DNA from 2 places in the Faecalibacterium sp. AF10-46 genome. Region 2 is predicted to be linked to the other one. Evidence: predicted binding sites of a transcription regulator. Region 2 holds the regulator's gene; the other holds the start of a gene.
The links. Region 2 encodes Rex, which represses fermentation and respiration genes when NADH is low (regulators of the CRP and FNR family bind a similar motif). Its sites were predicted from a motif close to ATTGTTAANNNNTTAACAAT; they were not measured.
Positions count from the first base shown of each region.

Region 1: the regulator Rex is predicted to act here: its motif matches at 2,197-2,216, upstream of DWV57_RS01430 (butyryl-CoA:acetate CoA-transferase).

Region 1 is NZ_QVGY01000001.1:284,909-289,095, reverse strand. It holds gene DWV57_RS01440 (acetyl-CoA C-acetyltransferase) at 88-1,305, opposite strand; gene coaD (pantetheine-phosphate adenylyltransferase) at 1,385-1,891, opposite strand; gene DWV57_RS01430 (butyryl-CoA:acetate CoA-transferase) at 2,405-3,751, shown strand; gene DWV57_RS01425 (AI-2E family transporter) at 3,800-4,187, shown strand, end outside.
Region 2 is NZ_QVGY01000005.1:102,595-106,781, reverse strand. It holds gene DWV57_RS07380 (ABC transporter substrate-binding protein) at 1-887, opposite strand, end outside; gene DWV57_RS07375 (thymidine kinase) at 1,488-2,105, opposite strand; gene DWV57_RS07370 (redox-sensing transcriptional repressor Rex) at 2,192-2,833, opposite strand; gene DWV57_RS07365 (ATP-dependent Clp protease proteolytic subunit) at 3,095-3,775, shown strand; gene DWV57_RS07360 (DNA translocase FtsK) at 3,878-4,187, shown strand, end outside.

The DNA of each region.
Region 1 (4,187 bases), on a different contig from region 2:
ACAAACAGCCCCCGGACGGAGGAAAGGCTCTCCGGTTTCCTTCCCCGTCCGGGTCTGTCATTCAGTCAGGATTCCAAGAGGTGGAGCTTAGTCCATCTCAACGATGGTAGCGCAGCCCATGCCGCCGCCGATGCACAGGGTAGCCAGGCCCTTGTGTGCACCGCGATGCTTCATAGCATACAGCAGGGTGACCAGGATACGAGCGCCGGAAGCGCCGACCGGGTGGCCCAGAGCAATTGCGCCGCCGTTGACGTTCACCTTGCTCATATCAAAGTTCAGAGCCTGGCTGACAGCCACAGACTGAGCAGCAAATGCCTCGTTGGCCTCGATCAGATCCATGTCAGCAACAGTCAGGCCGGTCTTTGCCATGACCTTCTTGGTAGCGGCGATGGGGCCCAGGCCCATGACTTCGGGCTCAACGCCAGCCAAAGCACCTGCGACCCAGGTAGCCAGAGGCTTCACGCCCAGCTCCTTAGCCTTCTCCTCGCTCATGATGACCAGAGCAGCAGCGCCGTCATTGATGGCGGAAGAGTTGCCGGCGGTCACGATGCCGTCCTTGGTGAAAGCGGGCTTCAGCTTTGCCAGCACTTCAGGAGCGCTCAGACGGGGGCCTTCATCAGTATCGAACACGGTGTCGCCCTTCTTGCCCTTGATCACAACGGGAACGATCTCGTCCTTGAAAGCGCCGTCCTTGATGGCCTTGTCAGCCTTCAGCTGGCTGTTGTATGAGAACTCGTCCAGCATCTCACGGGTGATGGGGCTGTAGCCGTACTTCTTCTGATAGGTCTCGTTGGTGCAGACGTTCTCAGCGGTCATGCCCATGTGCTTGTTGAAGCCGCAGGCATCCCACAGAGCATCGTTGACCATGGTATCCACGATCTCGCTCTTGCCCATAGGAGCGCCCATGCGGTAGCCGTAACGAGCCTTCTGCAGTGCGAAGGGAGCCATGTCCATGTTCTCCATGCCGCCTGCGACCACGATATCAGCATCGCCAGCCTCGATCATCTGAGCAGCCATATTGACGCAGTTCAGACCGGAGCCGCACACCACGTTGACAGTGACAGCCGGGGTCTCGATGGGCAGGCCAGCCTTCAGAGCAGCCTGACGAGCGACGTTCTGGCCCAGACCGGCCTGAATGACGCAGCCCATGTAGACATGATCGACCTGCTCGGGAGCGACGTTTGCACGGTTCAGAGCTTCCTTGATGACGATGGAGCCCAGCTCAACTGCGGGAACGTTTGCCAGAGTGCCGCCGAACTTGCCAATAGCGGTACGGCATGCAGATGCGATAACGATCTTTTTCATGTGAATAGCCTCCTGAATTGTGTATGTGTTACTTTTCGTAAGCCATTTTTATCAAAACGCCCGTAAGCGCTTTTACAAATTAGGTCTCGGGGTCTTTTTTCTGCCGGATCAGCGCATACTTTTCGTTGACCGCCTTTTCCACATTGGGTGTGACGAACTTACCGATGTCGCTGCCGTAGTAAGCTGCCTCTTTTACAATGGTGGAAGAAAGGTAGCTCCACTTGATGCTCGTTGCCAGAAACATGGTCTCGATGCCGGGCATCAGTGCGTGATTGGTCTGCGCAAGCTGGATCTCGTTTTCAAAATCCGTCACCGCCCGCAGGCCCCGCACCATCACCGAAGCGTGCCGTTTCTTGGCGAACTCCACGGTCAGGCCGTCGAAGCTCTCCACCGAAACATTCTGGATGCCCTTGCAGCATTCCTTTAGAAGCTCCACGCGCTCCTCCACGGTGAAGAGCGGATTCTTTGCGCTGTTGATGAGCACCGCCACGATCAGATGATCGTTGATCTTTGCTGCGCGCTTGATGATATCGAGATGCCCTTTTGTGACCGGATCGAACGAACCGGGATAAACTGCTGTTGCCATCGTCTGGTGTCCTCCTTGAGCGCTGTGAAAAGCGCGTTTTGGTTCTGCCATGATAGCACTTTCCAGTCTTGGGTGCAAGATTTTTGTGCAAGCTGTACGTTTTATCGTTAAAATTTAAACAATCAATGTCATGCTGCATCGCAGCTGCCTGCTACGCTATAAGTAAACCATATCGTCAAAATTTTATCAAGTCCTTTTGCAAAGATTTTGGTTTTTCAGCACCAAACAATCGCCTAAAAACTCCGCGAATTTTGTCCATATTGCCAGTCGGTCAAAATTTTCTCGATAAACTATTGATTCTACACATTGTTAATGTTATAACTAAGTTGTGCAGATCTGCTGCCCTGTCCGACAGCTGCCTTCTGCTGGTTATCAGGATATCATCCGCCTGTGTCAGAGCTGTGTTCAAATTGCCAACAGGTGGTAAACATCCTGCAAAGATTTGTCCGTGCAGGAAGAGTAAATGATAAATTTACAATTCCTTTATGTTATTATAGGAGAGGATGGTTTATAATGGATTTTACGGAACTGTATGCTCAGAAGAAAATGACCGCCGCTCAGGCTGCCGCACTGGTCAAAAGCGGTGACTGGGTGGATTACGGCTGGGCTGTGAACACCCCTGTGGCGGTGGATGCCGAGATTGCAAAGCGTCTGCCTGAGCTGGAAGGTGTCAACTTCCGCGGCGGCATCCTGATGTGGGTGCCCGCGATCTTCCAGATCGACGATCCCGCTGCACACATGACATGGAACAGCTGGCATATGGGCGGCATCGAGCGCAAGGCCATTGCACAGGGCTTCTCCTTCTACTCCCCCATCCGTTATTCCGAGCTGCCCCGCTACTACCGCGAAAGCCCGGATCCGCTGGATGTGGCGGTGTTCCAGGTGGCCCCCATGGACGAGCATGGCTACTTCAACTTCGGCCCCAGTGCATCTCATCTGGGTGCTGTGTGCGAAAAAGCCAAGAAGATCATCGTTGAGGTCAACAAGAACATGCCCCGCTGCCTTGGCGGCATGGAGAACTGCATCCACATTTCTCAGGTCACCGGCATCGTGGAAGGCGAGAACCCGCCCATCGGCCAGATGGCCGCTCCCGGTGCTGCTACCGAAGTGGATCTGAAGGTTGCCAACCTGATCGTTCCGCAGATCCCCAACGGTGCCTGCCTGCAGCTGGGCATCGGCGGTATGCCCAATGCCATCGGCAGCCTGATCGCACAGAGCGATTTGAAGGATCTGGGCGTGCACACCGAAATGTATGTGGATGCCTTTGTGGATATCGCCAAGGCCGGCAAGATCACCGGTGCATGCAAGCAGCTGGACAAGGGCCGTCAGGTCTACGCCTTCGGTGCCGGCACCCAGAAAATGTACGATTACCTGAACGATAATCCGGAGTGCATGTCTGCACCCGTGGACTACACCAACGATATCCGCAGCATCTCCGCACTGGATAACTTTATTTCCATCAACAACGCTGTGGACATCGACCTGTTCGGTCAGGTGAACGCCGAGACTGCAGGCCTCAAGCACATCTCCGGTGCCGGCGGTCAGCTGGACTTCGTTCTGGGCGCATACCTTTCCAAGGGCGGCAAGAGCTTTATCTGCCTGTCCTCTACCTTCTTTAATAAGAAGACCGGCCAGCTGGAGAGCCGCATCCGTCCCACTCTGGAAAACGGCAGCATCATCACCGATACCCGTGCCAACATCCACTACCTGTGCACCGAGTACGGCTGCGTGAACCTGAAGGGCCTGACCACTTGGGAAAAGGCCGAAGCTCTGATCAGCGTAGCACATCCCGACTTCCGTGAAGACCTGATCAAGGAAGCCGAAAAAATGCACATCTGGCGCAGGAGCAACAAAATCTGATAAGTGCCGCGGAGATTCCTGCTGTCCGCGGCTGAAATGGAGTCTATCATGATGGACAAAAAGCCGCACATCAAGCCCTACCTCTACGGGATGTTGGCAGGATTTGGAGCGATCTCCCTGAGCATCATCTTCTTTTTCCTGATCTACCGCTTCGATGGTTTTGGCGATGCCATCTCCACGCTGACCGGCATTCTGATGCCATTCATCTACGGTGCCGTCATCGCCTACCTGCTCAAGCCTGTGTGCAACACCATCGAGAGCTTTCTGCGCCGGTTCATTCCGGAAAAGATGCATGGTCTGGTCAATGTGCTGTCCGTTACGCTGACCATCCTGTTCGGCCTGCTCCTCATCTACGCTTTGTGCATGATGATCATTCCGCAGCTCATTACCAGCGTGACCACCCTGTACTACACTGCGCAGCGCAACCTCGCAAAGT
Region 2 (4,187 bases):
ATCTTACCGGTGATCCACTCGTTGGACTGGTGGGTAGCGGTATCGGAGTTAGCGGAGTAGTAGGTCTTCAGGTTCATCATGACGTGGCCATCCACCAGGCTCTTGATGAAGTCGATGCCCTCAGCGATCTCGTCCTCGGTGTAGTTCAGGGTAGAGGTGACGGGATCAGCCCAGTCCTTGCCGTACTTGGACTCGAGGTAGAACACCATCAGGATCATACGGTCGTATGCGCCCAGATGCATGGGGTAGTAATCGTCGCCCAGCTTCTCCTTGAATGCCTTGCCGGCAGCCATCAGATCATCCAGAGACTTGGGAACTTCGGTGATGCCAGCCTTGTTGAAGGTGGTCATGTTCCAGAAGAAGATACGGCCGGTCATGGAGACAGGCACGCACTGCTGAGCGTTTGCAACGTAGCAGGCATCCAGAGCAGCGTCATCCCACTGGGTCAGATCCAGAAACTTGGAAACGGTGTTCAGATCCACGAACTTGCTGCCATCAGCAGAGTAGTTGTACAGCCAGTTCCAGTTCACCTGGCACACATCCTGTGCGTTGCCAGCGATGAAGGCAGCTGCCATTTTCTCTTCCCAGCCGGACCATGCGGCGAAGGTGGGCTCGATGGTGATGTTGGTGTGCTCAGCCTGGAACTCCTTGATGGCGTTCTGGTAAGCCTCGTGACGGCTGTCGCCGCCCCACCAGCTGATGGTCATGGAAACAGGGCCGTCAGACAGTGCCAGGCTCTCGTCTGCAGAAGCAGCGGGAGCGGAAGAAGCGGTGGAAGCAGCAGAGCTGGATGCAGCAGAGTTGCCGCCGCAGGCAGCCAGAAGGCCGGCAGCGCCCACAGCGCCGGTGACCTTCATAAAATCACGACGAGAAATTGCCATGCTCATTTTTGTTCTCCTCCTAAATACAGAAAACATCATCTCGAACGGGGGTTCTGCACATACCCCGTTGTATACAATTATGATAACAAAACAACAACCAAAAAGAAAGACGCAAATTGCAGATATCTAAACAAAAAACGTACAAATATTGCTCTTGTTTTCACGCGAGAATTGATGCCTTTGCTGAAATGAATAAACTTGGCTCGAAAAACTGTGCAACATGTATATTTCGCCATTTTGCATAGAAAACTGGGATGTATCATAGGGGGAACGTCGAATTTTGCAATAATTTTGTAAACATTCGGTTTTGGAATATGGAACTGTTGCATACATTGTGGCAGAGCAACACATTAAAATGGCCCGGATGCGGGCTTGCAAACTGATATATCAATAGTGCAAAAAATGTGCACTCTGATATATCAATCGCGTGAAGCAGGCATCCGGCACCGGTCTGCAGGCGTTGAAATCGGTGCTTCTTCGCCCTTTTGGGGGGTGAAGAAGCATCGACAGCGACATATTTTGCGCTGCTGCGTGGACAGCGCCTGTGGGCCGGGGAAAAAAAGAAAGACTGCCGTGTCGTTGAACACAACAGTCTTGTATACAAGCTTATTCGACCTGCGAAGCAGCTTTTTCGGCGTAGAACGCGCGTTTTGCCTTGAAGTAGCACTGGGGGCACATGCTCACGTACTGCACATCGTTTTCCAAATCGATGGCCACCTGCTCGCCCTCAAAGACGAACCTGCCGTTCACCCTGCGGCAGTTGCAGATGGCCTTGCGGCCGCAGGTGCAGATAGTCTTCATCTCCTCGATGGTGTGGGCCAGCTCCAGCAGGCGGGTGGAGCCGGGAAAGCCTTTGAGTGAAAAATCTGCCCGCAGGCCGTAGCAGATCACCGGAATGTTCAGATCCACAGTTACCATGAACAGCTGCTCTGCCTGCTGCGCAGTGAAAAACTGGCTCTCGTCGCACAGCACGCAGGCCAGCGGCGCACCGTCAGCGTTGGCCGTGCGCACGGCCTCGAATACATCCGTCTCCGGCGGGATCAACAGATCAGCCTTGCGGCGCACGCCCAGACGGCTCACCAGCTCACCGCCGCCCTTGGTGTCCACCTGTGGCTTGAGGATCAGCACCCGCATCCCCTGTTCTTCGTAGTTGTGGGCTACCTGCATCAGGGCGGTGCTTTTGCCGCTGTTCATTGCGCCGTAGCGGAAATACAGTTTTGCCATTTGAAAAACTCTCCTTGCAGAAGAACCCTCTCAGTCAAAGCCTGAGAGGGTCCTTTTATTACTCTTGTTCCTTATAACAGGTATCTTCAGTCCTGATTGCGCAGGCGGTAGCCAAGGCTCATCAGGCTGTCGCCCAGATGGACATTCTCCACCACCACATCGGGATACGGCACAGAGAGGTCATAGTGGGAGAAGTTCCAGAAGCCCTCGATGCCCAGATCTACCAGACGGCCGCTGACCTGTTCCGCACCATCGCGGGGCACACAGAGCACTGCGACCTTGGGGTGATGCTCGGCACAGAAAGACTCCAGCTCGTCGATATGGCGGATCTGGATGCCGCTGATCTCCTTGCCTACCTCGCTCTGTGCCACATCAAAGGCGGCGATCAGGCGGTAGCCGTTGGTATCGGTGGTGATAAAGCGGCTCACTGCCTTGCCCAGACGGCCGCAGCCGATCAGGATGGTGGGCAGGCGGTCACCGTTGCCGAACAGCAGGCCTTCCAGAATGGAGAGCAGGTTTTCCACCGAGTAGCCGATGCCCTGCCGGCCATTCACATCGCCGATGCAGTTGAAGTCCTGCCGTACCTGCGAAGCGGTGGTGCCCATCTGAGCAGCCAGCTCGCGGGAAGAAATGCTGTTGATGCCGTCCACCTGCAGAGAGCGCAGATAGCGGTAATATTTGGGAAGACGCTTGATAACGGGAAGTGAAGCCTTTGCAGGGGTGTTCATAGAATACTTTCTCCTTTCGCTCTATCGCAGTACTTGCCGCAGCTGCCTGCTTTACAGATGCGGCGCAGAGAAACCCCGATCCGTTTACGGGTTCATATTGCAGATATTACAATCAATTATTTAAAGTATACTGCACCGATGGAGAATGTCAAATCATTCTCAAAAAAATTTTATGAAATGTTACCGCTTTTTTGCTGCAGCGAGTCTGCATAGCCCGGCACAGGCTGGGGAATGCTGACAGAAAACGCAGGAGGAAAGCATATGAACGATGAAACGCAGCTGACCGACGAGCGTCGGCTGGAAAAGGAAGAGATCGAAGATCTGGGCACGGTCACGCTGGCCCGCGGGGAGCATGTGATCCACTGCCTGACCGTCATCGGCCAGATCGAAGGCCATTCGGAAGCGCCGCAGGGCCAGAAGACCACGAAGTATGAGCATGTGATCCCGCAGCTGGTGGCCGCGCAGGAAGATCCTCGCATCGAAGGTCTTCTGGTGTTGCTGAACACGGTAGGTGGTGATGTGGAAGCAGGCCTTGCGCTGGCGGAGCTGATCGCCAGCGTGTCCAAACCCAGTGCAACGCTTGTGCTGGGCGGTGGGCACTCCATCGGCATCCCGCTTGCCGTCAGCGCCCGGCGCAGCTTCATCGTGCCCACAGCCACCATGACCGTGCACCCGGTGCGGCATTCCGGTGTCATTCTGGGGGTGCCGCAGACCATGCGCAGCTTTGAGCAGATGCAGCAGCGCATCACCGGCTTCGTAGCGGCCCACAGCGGCATGACCGAAAAACGCTACACCGACCTGATGCTCCACACCGGCGAGCTGGTGATGGACATGGGCACCGTGCTAGATGGACGCCGGGCCGTGAAGGAAAAGCTCATCGACGAGCTGGGCGGGCTTTCGGATGCGCTGGCGTGGCTGTATAAAGAGATCGAACGCAAATGAAGGCCGATTTTGTACAACAATAGGTTTGCCATTTTCTTCCCTGCGTGGTACAATAATAAAATCAAATAGTGTGTCTACTACAAACGCGGGGAACAAAGAAACATGGCAACAAAAAAACGTAAAACGACAACACGGCGCGCAGCATCGCGCAAAAAGCGGGCCGAGCAGCGGCTTCCGGCGGGGCTTGGCACCCTGTTTGCAGGCCTTTTGCTGGTGGTGCTGGCCTTTGTGGAGGGAGATTCGGCATGGAAGGCCCTGCACGATGTGCTGTTCGGACTTTTTGGCTGCGGCAGCTTTGTGCTGGGCGCGGCAGTGTGTTGCCTTGCTGTGCAGTATACCCGGGGCGAAGACCTTCTGCCCAAGATCTTCAAGCTGGTTCTTGGGCTGGTGTTTGCCTGCGGCACGGTGATCG